3 regions of the Rhizobium sp. BK591 genome follow, and region 1 is predicted to be linked to each of the others. Evidence: predicted binding sites of a transcription regulator. Region 1 holds the regulator's gene; each other region holds the start of a gene.
What was found. The regulator PhoB, encoded in region 1, activates phosphate uptake and scavenging genes when phosphate is short. The targets are predictions, from matches to a motif close to TGTCATNNANCTGTCAT.
Positions count from the first base shown of each region.

Region 2: the regulator PhoB is predicted to act here: its motif matches at 1,802-1,818, upstream of FHX10_RS23120 (DUF2794 domain-containing protein).
Region 3: the regulator PhoB is predicted to act here: its motif matches at 2,588-2,604, upstream of FHX10_RS28255 (YdcH family protein).

Region 1 is NZ_JACIAZ010000004.1:470,656-474,785, reverse strand. It holds gene FHX10_RS20490 (GcrA family cell cycle regulator) at 424-957, shown strand; gene phoB (phosphate regulon transcriptional regulator PhoB) at 1,217-1,900, opposite strand; gene phoU (phosphate signaling complex protein PhoU) at 2,048-2,761, opposite strand; gene pstB (phosphate ABC transporter ATP-binding protein PstB) at 2,806-3,621, opposite strand; gene pstA (phosphate ABC transporter permease PstA) at 3,637-4,130, opposite strand, start outside.
Region 2 is NZ_JACIAZ010000005.1:227,705-231,834, reverse strand. It holds gene acnA (aconitate hydratase AcnA) at 1-392, shown strand, start outside; gene FHX10_RS23125 (DUF1223 domain-containing protein) at 717-1,457, shown strand; gene FHX10_RS23120 (DUF2794 domain-containing protein) at 1,841-2,242, shown strand; gene FHX10_RS23115 (GNAT family N-acetyltransferase) at 2,249-2,806, opposite strand; gene FHX10_RS23110 (Bax inhibitor-1/YccA family protein) at 2,914-3,642, opposite strand; gene FHX10_RS23105 (ABC transporter permease) at 3,823-4,130, opposite strand, start outside.
Region 3 is NZ_JACIAZ010000007.1:259,205-263,334, reverse strand. It holds gene FHX10_RS28280 (tetratricopeptide repeat protein) at 1-116, opposite strand, end outside; gene FHX10_RS28275 (thiamine phosphate synthase) at 127-780, opposite strand; gene FHX10_RS28270 (sulfite exporter TauE/SafE family protein) at 888-1,652, shown strand; gene FHX10_RS28265 (ArsR/SmtB family transcription factor) at 1,774-2,034, shown strand; gene FHX10_RS28260 (YdcH family protein) at 2,309-2,482, opposite strand; gene FHX10_RS28255 (YdcH family protein) at 2,711-2,914, shown strand; gene purE (5-(carboxyamino)imidazole ribonucleotide mutase) at 2,933-3,427, shown strand; gene FHX10_RS28245 (5-(carboxyamino)imidazole ribonucleotide synthase) at 3,424-4,130, shown strand, end outside.

The sequences.
Region 1 (4,130 bases):
AGCGCGATCTCCCATCGATGTTATCAAGCTCCGGACTCCGGCTAAGAAAACCAGGCCCGAAAAATCAAAAATGCCGCCTTGCGGCGGCGACTGGCACTATTTCCTTTTCGCGCTGCAATGTCAACAAAACTGCGCCCTTAGCGCATGCAGCAAGCTTGTACAGCAGCATTATCCGTCCTCAACAGGCATTATTGCAGAAATGCCACGCCGGGGCAGCAAGTTGGGGAAAACTTGAAATTCGATTCATCCGGATTCATGCGACTCTTGTCACGGAGTCAGCCTCACACTAGGTTAAAGTTCAATTACTAGACTGCATGCGGCGGAACTAGTCACCAAAATTGATCAAGCGTTTCTTGTTTCGGAGCCTTCCGGGACAACGGTGAGGGATTCTGCCATCACCAACGCAAAAGGTGGAGACAGGGCATGAACTGGACAGACGAGCGGGTCGAGAAACTCAAGAAGCTCTGGGCCGAAGGACTGAGCGCCAGCCAGATCGCGGCACAACTTGGTGGCGTCAGCAGAAACGCGGTCATCGGCAAGGTGCATCGGCTGAGCCTCCCCGGCCGTGCCAAGGCCGGCGGTACCGCCAATGCCGCCCGAACGCCGAAACGCAATACTTCTGCGCCGCGCGCGCCGAACTACGCCTCACGGGTCGCCACTCGCACCGTTACCCGCCAGCAGGGCGCGACGATGCTGAAGGAAGAGATCGAGATCGAAACGATCGAGGAAATGGAATACGTGCCGAGAGGCAACGTGGTCGTTCCGATTTCCCGACGCCTCGGCCTGACGGAACTGACCGAACGCACCTGCAAGTGGCCGGTCGGCGATCCGCTGAAGGACGACTTCCACTTCTGCGGCTGCGAATCCCCCGACAATTCGCCCTATTGCAGCTATCACCAGAAGCTTGCCTACCAGCCGGTCAACGAACGCCGCCGGGCAGCAGCGCGGGCCAGCTGAGCGGGTAACATCGCCGCACATGAGAAACGGGCCGACTGGCCCGTTTTTTTGTAGTTATTGGTTCGCGCGGATGGCTGCCCCTCATCCACCTGCCGGCACCTTCTCCCCGCTTGCAGGGCAAAGGGGATATGCCCGACCTCTCCGTTCCCCGCTGACCTCTCGCAGGGCACGTGCCCTCGCCCCGTTTTACGGGGAGAGGGTTAGGGTGAGGGGCAGACGCTAGCTCGAGCGACGTTGTCAGCAATCAGAATGGAGGCCCTCAGGCTTCCATCGAATAACCGGCGCCGCGGACGGTGCGGATGACGTCCTGCATGTTGGAGAAATTCAGCGCCTTGCGCAGGCGGCCGACATGGACGTCGACGGTGCGTTCGTCGACATAGATATCGTGGCCCCAGACACCGTCGAGAAGCTGCGAGCGGGAGAAGACGCGGCCCGGCGACGACATCAGGAATTCCAGCAGGCGGAATTCGGTGGGGCCGAGGCGGACTTCGCGGGTCTTGCGATGGACCCGGTGGGTTTCGCGGTCGAGTTCGATATCGCCGCATTTCAGCACCGTCGACAGCACCTCGGGACGGGCGCGGCGCAGCATCGCCTTGACGCGGGCAACGAGCTCGGGGGTCGAGAAGGGCTTGACGACATAATCGTCGGCCCCCGTCGAAAGCCCGCGGACGCGCTCGCTCTCTTCGCCGCGCGCCGTCAGCATGATGATCGGCAGGCGCTCGGTTTCCGGCCGCATGCGCAGGCGCCGGCAGAGTTCGATGCCGGAGACGCCAGGCAGCATCCAATCGAGGATGAGCAGATCGGGCGTGCGCTCCTGAAGCCGCATTTCGGCTTCGTCGCCACGAAGGATAGTATCGACCTCGAAGCCTTCCGCTTCGAGATTGTAGCGAAGAAGCACGCTCAGGGCTTCCTCGTCTTCAACAACTGCAACTCTCGGGATCATGCGTGTCGGTCTCCTCGCGCATGATCCTTGAACCGGGGATGGTTCAAGCAATGCACCCTGCGCAAATTCAGAATTGGCTGCGACCTCTTTGCGCGCCCCGGATGGGCGCGCACGCAAGCTTCTAGCCCGGCCGTCCGGCCCGGGCGGTTATTCGGTTACCGCGCCGACGGTGTTGGCGCTGTCGTCTTTCGGACGATCGCCTTCCGGCTGCGCACCTGTCGCCATGTAAAAGATCGTCTCGGCGATGTTGGTGGCGTGGTCGCCGATGCGCTCGATGTTCTTGGCGCAGAAGAGAAGATGCGTGCAGCTGGTGATGTTGCGCGGATCTTCCATCATGTAGGTCAGGAGCTCGCGAAACAGCGAGGTGTACATCGCGTCGATCTCGTTGTCGCGTTCGCGGATCGCGTTCGCCTTGTCGGCGGAGCGATTGGTGTAGACGTCGAGCACTTCCTTGAGCTGGACGAGCGCCAGCTCGGAGAGATGCTCGAGGCCGCGGGCGAGCTTGCGGGGAACGCCGGTGCTTTGGACGGCGATGACGCGTTTGGCGGTGTTCTTGCCGAGGTCGCCGACGCGTTCGAGATCGGCGGCGATGCGGATCGAACCCATGATTTCGCGCAGGTCCGCGGCCATCGGCTGACGGCGGGCGATGGTGACGATCGCCTTGTCGCCGATTTCGCGTTCGGCGTGATCGAGGATCACATCGTCGGAGATGACCTTCTGCGCCAGCGCGGTATCGCCGTTGACCAGCGCCCGCACGGCTTCGGCGACCATCTGCTCGGCCAGGCCGCCCATTTCGGAAATCCGCCTGGACAGGAACTTCAGATCATCATCATAGGCAGAATAAATATGTGTCGATGCCATGGGGCTTTATCCTCGAATAACGGAAAGGCTTGGTGACGCCAGGATCAGCCGAAGCGACCCATGATGTAGTCCTGGGTGCGCGGATCGTCGGGATTGGTGAACATCTTGTCGGTGTCGTTCTCCTCGACGAGATTGCCGAGGTGGAACATGGCGGTGCGCTGCGAGACGCGCGCGGCCTGCTGCATGGAGTGGGTGACGATGACGATCGTGTAGTTCTCGCGCAGCTCGTGGATCAGTTCCTCGACCTTGGCGGTGGCGATCGGGTCGAGCGCCGAGCAGGGCTCGTCCATCAGGATGACCTCAGGGCTGACGGCGACGGCACGGGCAATGCAGAGGCGCTGCTGCTGACCGCCGGACAGGCCGGTGCCGGATTCATGCACGCGGTCCTTGACCTCGTTCCAGAGGCCGGCGCGCTGCAGGCTGGTCTCGACGATCTGGTCGAGATCGGCCTTCGACTTGGCCAGGCCGTGGATGCGCGGGCCGTAGGAGACGTTTTCGTAGATCGTCTTCGGGAATGGGTTCGGCTTCTGGAAGACCATGCCGACGCGGGCGCGAAGTTCGACGACGTCGATATCCGGATCATAGATATCGTCGGTGTCGAGCGTGATCTTGCCGGTGACGCGGCAGCCGTCGATCGTGTCGTTCATGCGGTTGAGGCTCCGCAGGAAGGTCGACTTGCCGCAGCCGGACGGGCCGATCAGGGCGGTTACGGTGTTTTCGCGGATGTTCAGGTTCACATCGAAAAGCGCGCGCTTTTCGCCGTAGTAAACCGAGACATCCTTTCCGATCATCTTATACGGGACGTTGCTCATCTTGTGATCCAGCGCCTTTTCAACTGCAGCTTCCGTCAACATGTTCATGATGTTTAACTCCGTTTACCAGCGGCGCTCGAAGCGACGACGCAAGAGGATGGCGCCCATGTTCATGACGATCAGGAACAGGAGCAGAACGATGATGGCACCCGAAGTACGCTCGACGAAGGCACGTTCGGCCTCGTTGGCCCACATATAGACCTGTACGGGCAGAGCCGTCGAGGGATCGAGCGGCGTCGTCGGCGCGTTGGCGACGAAGGCGACCATGCCGATCAGGAGCAGCGGCGCGGTTTCGCCGAGCGCATGCGCCAGGCCGATGATCGTGCCGGTGAGGATGCCGGGCATGGCGAGCGGCAGAACGTGGTGGAACACCATCTGCATCTTGGAAGCGCCGAGGCCGAGGGCTGCGGCGCGGATCGACGGCGGCACGGCGCGAAGAGCGGCACGCGTGGCGATGATGATCGTCGGCAGGGTCATCAGCGTCAGCACCAGGCCGCCGACCAGCGACGCCGAGCGCGGCAGGCCGATGAAGTTGATGAAGACGGACAGACCGAGCA
Region 2 (4,130 bases), on a different contig from region 1:
TGCCGCTGGTCATCTTCGCCGGTGTCGAATATGGCAACGGCTCTTCGCGCGACTGGGCTGCCAAGGGCACCAACCTGCTCGGCGTCAAGGCGGTGATCGCCCAGTCCTTCGAGCGCATCCATCGTTCGAACCTGGTCGGCATGGGTATCATTCCCTTCGTCTTCGAAGAGGGCACGACCTGGCAGAGCCTCGGCCTCAAGGGTGATGAACTCGTCACCATCGAAGGTCTGGAAAAGATCAAGCCGCGCGAGAAGAAGATCGCCAAGATCACTTATGGCGACGGCACCGTGAAGGAGGTTCCGCTGCTGTCGCGCGTCGATACGCTCGACGAAGTGATCTACCTCAACAATGGCGGCATCCTGCAGACGGTTCTGCGCGATCTCGCTGCCTGATTTTCAGAGCATGATGCCGAAAAGTGTGAGCGGTTTTCGGACGACATCATGCTCTTCTTCTTTGATATAGATCCGGATTCAGATTCATCCGGATTTAGGAGACTTGATTGATAATGGCCGCCGGAGAGCAGTTTCCGGCGGCTTTTCTGTGTGGCGACAGTATTCGGACGGGCTCACGATGATTTGTTTTCCGCAAGTTCCGGTGGAGCTCCGTCTCACCTGTTCGTGACTTTTCGTTTGGACCCGGAAGGATTATTCGTACGTTCATATGTCAGGGCCTGCGGTTCCAACACGCTGTCGGCGCTGAAAAAGAGGTGCAGGTGAATGTCCCCCCGTTTTTTGATTCCGCTGATCGCTGGCGTTGTTCTGTCAGGCCCGCTGCAGGCCGAAGACGGCACGCCGAAAGGTGTCGTTGAACTCTTCACGGCGCAGGGCTGCTCCTCCTGTCCTCCGGCTGATGCGGCTTTCCGCACGCTGGTGAATCAGGGCGATGTCATCGCGCTCGCCTATCATGTCGATTACTGGAATTATCTCGGCTGGGCCGATACGCTGAGCTCCAAGGAAAACACCGAACGGCAATATGGCTATGCCAGAACGATGGGCCGCAGCAACGTCTACACGCCGCAGGCGATCGTCAACGGACGCGGCCATCTGGCCGGCGCCGATCTCAACGGCATCAACAGCAAGATCGACACCTACAGCAGCGAAGGCAACGGGCTGACCGTTCCGATCAACGCCGCGATGCGCGGCGACGAGCTGGAGATCAAGATCGGTGCGGGACAGGGCAAGGCCAATGTCGTGATGGTCTATTTCGACAAGGAAAAGACCATCGACGTCGAAAAGGGCGAGAACAGCGGCCGGAAGCTTTCCTACCTGCACAGCGTCACCAATGTCGAAACCATCGGCATGTGGGACGGCAAGGCAACCAGTCTGACGCTGCCGGCCAGCGTGTTGCAGCGGCCGCAGCTCGAGGGCTGCGCGATCCTGCTGCAATCGGCGACCGCAGACGGCGATCCGGCTGCGATCCTCGGCGCGACCGTTGTCATGGCTGGCAAAAATATCTGAGATTTCATCCGGTAGTGGATGAAGTGCTGGGGCGGCCCGGCCGAGCGTATTCGGGGCTGGGGTTAAGGTCGATACGCTCCGCCGGGCCCTTTGGCGCGCTGGCGCCAAACTGGAATTCATAAATCTCCTGCAAATGAGGCGCTGTTTTGACTGAAATGCGGCGCTGCGGAGAAAGCGTGAGCCTATCCAGGACATCATGCTTTCCGAATTCGGACCCAACTTTTAGAAGGCATGATGCGCAGATTCAAAGTGCTGCAGCGTCTTTGCGCGAGAGACGCGCGGCGCTGTGGTGCGGCCGAATGTGACGGCTGGCGCTCTTGCAATTTGCGGCGGCTCGGGCAAACTGTCACTCTCCTGTCACATGCGGAGGCCTTGGGAGACTGATGACAGATCAGCCGGATTTGCGACACGGCGAAAGCCGCTCCGTCGACAATAGTTCCTCAGTCGTCGTCGATCTCAGGGAATACAAGCAAAGCAAGGACCCGCTTCCGGTGACCTTCCACCGGCGCGAACTGGACGCGATCCTCTGGATCTACGGCCGCATGGTCGGTGACGGTGAATGGCGCGACTACGCCATTGATCACCTGAAGGACAGGGCGGTCTTTTCCGTCTTCAAGCGTTCCGGCGAAATGCCGCTCTTCCGCATCGAGAAAAACCCGAAGCTCGCCGCCAAGCAGGGCGCCTATTCCGTCATCAACGTCCACGGCACGATCCTGAAGCGCGGTCACGAGCTGAACCAGGTGCTGAAGGTGTTCGACAAGGCCCTGAAGCTGGTCGACAAATAAGCCGCATCAACCGGTAAACAGCGTGCCGGGATAGGCGGACGGATCCGGATCGGTCGTCATCCCCTCGCCGAGGCCACGCTGCATCAACATCGTATCCAGCCAGCGGCCGTGCTTGTAGCCGGTGCCCCGCATCAGACCGACCTCCTCGAAGCCGGCCTTCCTGTGAAGCGCGATCGAGGCGGGGCTGGCGCCGCCGATGACGGCCGTCATCTGCCGAAAGCCGAGGCCGGTGCAGCGCTCGATCAGCTCGGCAAGCAACGCCTTGCCGATGCCCCGGCCGCGGGCCTCAGGCACGAGATAGATCGAGTCCTCGACCATCCAGCGATAGGCCGAACGCGTGCGAAAGGCGGAAGCATAGGCGTAGCCGAGCAGGGTTCCGTCCGTGCCGATGGCCGCGATGTAGGGATATTGCTGGCTGATGATCGTCGAAAAGCGCAGCGCCATCTCGGCCTCGGAAGGCGGCACGATCTCGTAGCTCGCGACGCCGTTGAGGACGGATTCGCGATAGATATCGGCAATGGCGGGGATATCGGCTTGGGAGGCATCGCGCAGGCGGAATGACATTCGGCGGCATCCATCGGGAAAAGTAAGGTTTCCTAAGACCACTCCGCGAAAGCCTGCGCAACAAAAAAGGCGGCCGAAGCCGCCTTTTCGAACTCAGTCTGCCCTGCTTATTTACGGTTGCCCATGAACTGCAGCAGGAACATGAAGAGGTTGATGAAGTCGAGATAGAGCGTCAGCGCACCCATGATCGCCTTGCGGCCGGCCACGGCAACGTCATCGGCTTCCAGGTACAGTTCCTTGATCCGCTGCGTATCGTAGGCGGTGAGGCCTGCGAAGATCAGAACACCGAGAACGGAGATCGCGAACTGCACAGCCGACGAAGCCAGGAAGATGTTAACCAGCGAAGCGATGATTAGGCCGAACAGACCCATGATCAGGAACGAGCCCATCGCCGACAGGTCACGCTTCGTCGTGTAGCCGTAAAGCGACAGCGCGCCGAAGGAGGCGGCGGTGACGAAGAAGGTCTGAACGACGCTCTGGCCGGTGTAGATCAGGAAGATCGACGAGAGCGACAGGCCGACGAGCGCGGCGTAGACTGCAAAGGTCGTCTGGGCGGCGGCCACCGTCATGGTATGAATCCGGAAGCTCAGGAAGAACACCAGAGCCAGCGGCGCCAGAATGACCACCCACTTCAGCGGGCTCACATAGATCGCCTGACCGAAAGCGGTCAGCTCGCCATTGGCGAAGGCGAATTGGAACGACAGATATGCGGCCACACCGGTGATCGCCAGACCCAGCGCCATCAGGTTGTAGACCTTGAGCATATAAGCGCGCAGGCCTTGATCAATCATCTCGCCGGTCTGAGCGCGGCTTTGATAGTTACGAAGATCAGCCATAGTTTCCTCTTACAAGCTCCGATGGAAATACGGTGTCGGGGTTTTCGACCCGGGCGCCGCTGCGGAGCTCCAGCATGCCTGCGGATAATATGAGGCTTTCGCCCATTGCAAACAAGAGGCTTGCAAAGGCTCGGCCGGTTAAATCGCCGTAAGGTGAAGGGTTTGAGTGCCGCTGCCCGGTCAAAGCTCGCGCAAAACGGGGGCCGCCTTTTGCCCAAGGATGCGCCAGGTGCCGATCAGGCCGATGCCGACGGTCAGGACGAGCGCGGTCACAAGCGTCAGCCCCGCCACGTCGGGCAGAAAGGTCGACGGCAGACGCATGATGCGGGCGACGATGAACCAGGCGGCGACGCTGCCGGCGATCAGCGCGAAGATCGCGGTCGCAAGCCCAAGGATCAGATATTCGTAGCTGAAGGCGCGGATCAGCATGGCGCGCGTGGCGCCGAGCGTCTTCAGCACCACCGCGTCGTGGGTGCGCGCCCGGTTTC
Region 3 (4,130 bases), on a different contig from region 1:
GGCTGGCTGATGACGCTGTCCGGCGCCTGCGCCAAAGCGACGTCCGGCCCGGCAGCAACCAAGGCCGCCACGCTGGCAAGGGCAAATTTCAAAAGGCGGACGGGCGGGATCGGCATGAGGGCGATTTCAATCCTCAAACCGTGGCGCTTTTTCGTCAAGCAACGCGTTGATTTCGGCGACGATCGACGGCGCCCGGCCGGGCTCGCCGAAGACCGCCAGCCGCAGCGCCACGAACTCCGCTCCGGTCTCGGCAACGGCAAGCGCCGAGGCCGGATCGGTGCCGCCCATGACGATACAGGGAATCTCGATCATCGAGGCCCACCATTCGCCGAGCGCAAGGTTCTTCGGATGCGCCTCCGGCTTGATGTCGCCGTCGAGCTTGCCAAAAAAGATATAGTCCGGCCTGACTTCGCCGATCTCCAGCGCGTGGTGGCGGTCAGCCGCGTTGCCGCCGCCGATGATCAGCTTCGGCGCGTGTTTGTCGATCGCTTCCGAAAGCGCCTCAGCATTGCCGGAAAGATGCAGGCCATCGGCCTTCGCCCGGCCTGCGACGCGGCTGTCGCCTGAAATCAGCGCAGCCGCTCCGGCATCCTGGATCAGCGGCACCAGCTTTTCGGCATGTTTCTGGAAGGCGCCGTCGTCGAGCCCGTATTGCGGCACGATCACCGAAGCGACGTCGCCGCCCTTCAGCGCGTCGGCGACGATCTTTGCCTGTTCATCGGCATCGGCAATATCAGGTGCGATGAGCACAAGGCGGCAGCGGTTTTCCGGTTCGGTCATGAGGTCTTTCCGTTTCCGGCGAATTCCCCTTCGAAATGAGGGATCCGCACTCGTTTTGTGTGAGTAGTTCCGTTAGACGAGGCTTGCAAGAGGAGGACGTCGAAAGCATGCCGCAGGATTTGTCATTCTACTACGCCGCCGTGCCCGCGGTTCTGCTGGTGGGCCTCGCAAAGGGCGGCATGGGCGACGCTTTGTCGCTGATCGGCTTGCCTTTCCTCGCCCTCGTCGTCTCGCCGGTCGAAGCGGCAGCGATCTTGCTGCCGATCCTGGTCTTCATGGACATGATCTCGCTCGTCATCTGGCGCAAGCATGGCGACTGGGCGACGCTGAAGATCATGCTGCCGGGCGCAGTCTTCGGCATCGCGCTCGGCTGGGCGACCTCGGCGCTCGTTCCGGGCAGCATGCTGCGCATTGTCATCGGCGCGGTGACCATCCTCTTCTGCCTGCGCTATTTCTGGAATAATTTCGGCCCGGGCGCCGGCAAGGTGGTCCCGCCGCGCGGCCAGCGGCCGGTGGCCGCCAGCCTCTGGGGCACATTTTCCGGCTACGGCAGCTTCGTCGCCCATGCCGGCGGCGCGCCCTTCCAGATCTATGCCCTGCCGCTCAAATTGCAGCCACGCGAATATACCGGCACCAGCGTGCGCTTCTTTGCGATCCTCAACGCCATCAAGCTGATCCCCTATTTCGCGCTCGGCCAACTCGACACCCAGAACCTTGCGACCTCCGCGACGCTCCTGCCCTTCGCCCCGCTCGCCACCTTTGCCGGCGCATGGTGCGTGCGCCGCATGAGGCCACAGATCTTCTATCCCTTCATGTATGCGATGGCGCTGATCGCTGCCTTCCTGATCGTGCACGAGGGCCTTGGTTGGTGAAACCCTGGAGCGCCGCGCTTCTTTTGAGACGCGCGAGGAACGCTGCAGCACTTTGAATTGCCGCACGCTGCAATGCACAATTTCCTTGCTGGAGCGCCCGGTTTGACGTAGCGTTCCCGCCATGTCGAACACGGACCCTTTCTCTGCGATTGCCGATCCGAACCGGCGGTTTCTGCTGGAGGAACTGCGCCGCGCACCACGGACGGTCAATGAGCTCGCCGAGGGTCTGCCGATCAGCCGCCCCGCCGTTTCGCAACACCTGAAAGCGCTGTTGGACAGCAATCTTGTTTCGGTGACATCCGAAGGCACGAAGCGCATCTACGCGGTCAACAACCGCGGCTTCGACACGCTCAATTTATGGCTTGATCAATTCTGGGCCTGATGCACGTCACGCGTCTCTGAGGACGTTTTATCACTTTGAATTGCATAATTTTATCCCGAGCAGTTCCGCTTCAGGGTTAAATTATGCCGGCCGGAAACTCGACACGGATCATCAGCCCCTTTGAAGCTTGACGAACCAAAAGCGCCAGCCGCGATGCGGCGGGCATCGGACTGGCGCAAATCGAGTGTGTGATCACCGGTTCTTGCTGATTTTAGGCGGAATGGATGGATTTACCTCTTTGCGCAAGATGATCGTCCGGCGACCCTTGGGAAGATCAGTGGACGGATGACTTAAGACGCTGAATCTCGTCCTTGATGCGCAGCTTGCGGCGCTTGCATTCGGCAAGTTCCGTATCGGAAATAGAGGGAGATGTTCTGAGCGCGTGCAACTCCTCCTCGAGAGCAACATGCTTTTTCTGGAGTGACTCAAGATGAGCTTGAACAGTCATATGACCCTTCCTTCCTCTTACCCTCCCCGGCCAACATCGTCGGGGATCAAGGTGTCAACGGCGGGGACTGTGACATATTTTTGAAGGCTTGTCGAAGGCCAAAAGATGAAGACTGGATGGCAATTTCATGATCAAGACTAACTAGCCGTTACCTGTATTTGGTGATAGGAGCTTGCGGAAATCATCGGCAGATCGGACAACGTCCGAGCACGATAACGGGGATTGCATATGGCCGATCAGGAACAGGCGGAAATCAGGCTCACAGTGGCGCGTCTGCGCCAGGAGCATGAGGATTTCGACGCCGCGATCAACGCCATGATCCAGACCGGATGCGATGCTCTGCGGATCCAGCGTATGAAAAAGAAGAAGCTCGTCATCAAGGACAGGCTCTCCAAGCTGGAAGATCAGATCATCCCTGACATCATCGCCTGAGAGGGAATAGCAGCAACGATGACAGACAGACCGCCCGTCGCCATCATCATGGGCAGCCAGTCCGACTGGGAGACCATGAAGAACGCCGCCGACACGCTGGAGGCGCTTGAGATCCCTTACGATGCGCGCATCATTTCGGCGCACCGCACACCCGACCGGCTGGTCAATTTCGCCAAGGGAGCGCGGGCGGAGGGCTTCAAGGTCATCATCGCCGGCGCCGGCGGCGCTGCCCACCTGCCGGGTATGGCCGCATCGATGACGCCGCTGCCGGTCTTCGGCGTGCCGGTCCAGTCAAAGACCATGTCCGGCCAGGACAGCCTTCTTTCCATCGTGCAGATGCCGGCCGGCATTCCGGTGGGCACGCTCGCCATCGGCAAGGCCGGCGCGGTCAATGCCGCCCTTCTCGCCGCAGCCGTCCTTGCCCTTTCCGACGAAGAAATCGCCGACCGGCTCGACGAATGGCGCGAGCGCCAGAGTGCCGCCGTCGCCGAATACCCGATGGACGACCTATGACGGCAAGAACGATCGGCATAATCGGCGGCGGCCAGCTTGGCCGCATGCTGGCCATTGCCGCCGCCAGATTGAATTTTCGCACGATCATCCTCGAGCCGCAGGCGGACTGCCCGGCCGCCCAGCTCGCCAACCGGCAGATTACCGCCGCCTATGACGATCCGGCGGCACTCGCCGAACTCGCTGATATCTGCGATGTCGTCACCTACGAATTCGAGAACGTGCCCGTCGCAGCTGCCGAGACGCTCTCGGCGAGCGTGTCCGTCTATCCGCCGCCGAAGGCACTGGAAGCCGCCCAGGACCGCCTCGTCGAAAAGCGCTTTCTCAATGGCTGCGGCATATCGACCGCCCGCTTCCATGCGGTCGACAGCCAGGCCGATCTCGAGATGGCACTGAAGGATTTCGGCGGTCAGGGCGTGCTGAAGACGCGCCGTCTCGGTTATGACGGCAAGGGCCAGATGGTTTTCCGCTCCGTGGCCGACAGCGCAGATGGCGCCTATGCCGCGCTCGGCGGCGTGCCACTCATCCTCGAAAGTTTCGTCGCCTTCGAGCGCGAGGTCTCGATCATCGCCGCGCGGGCCACCGACGGCACGGTCGTCTGCTTCGATCCCGCCGAGAATGTCCACCGCAGCGGCATCCTTCACACCTCGACGGTTCCCGCTACGATCTCGCCAGCGACGGCGGATATTGCGCGCCGATCGGCCGA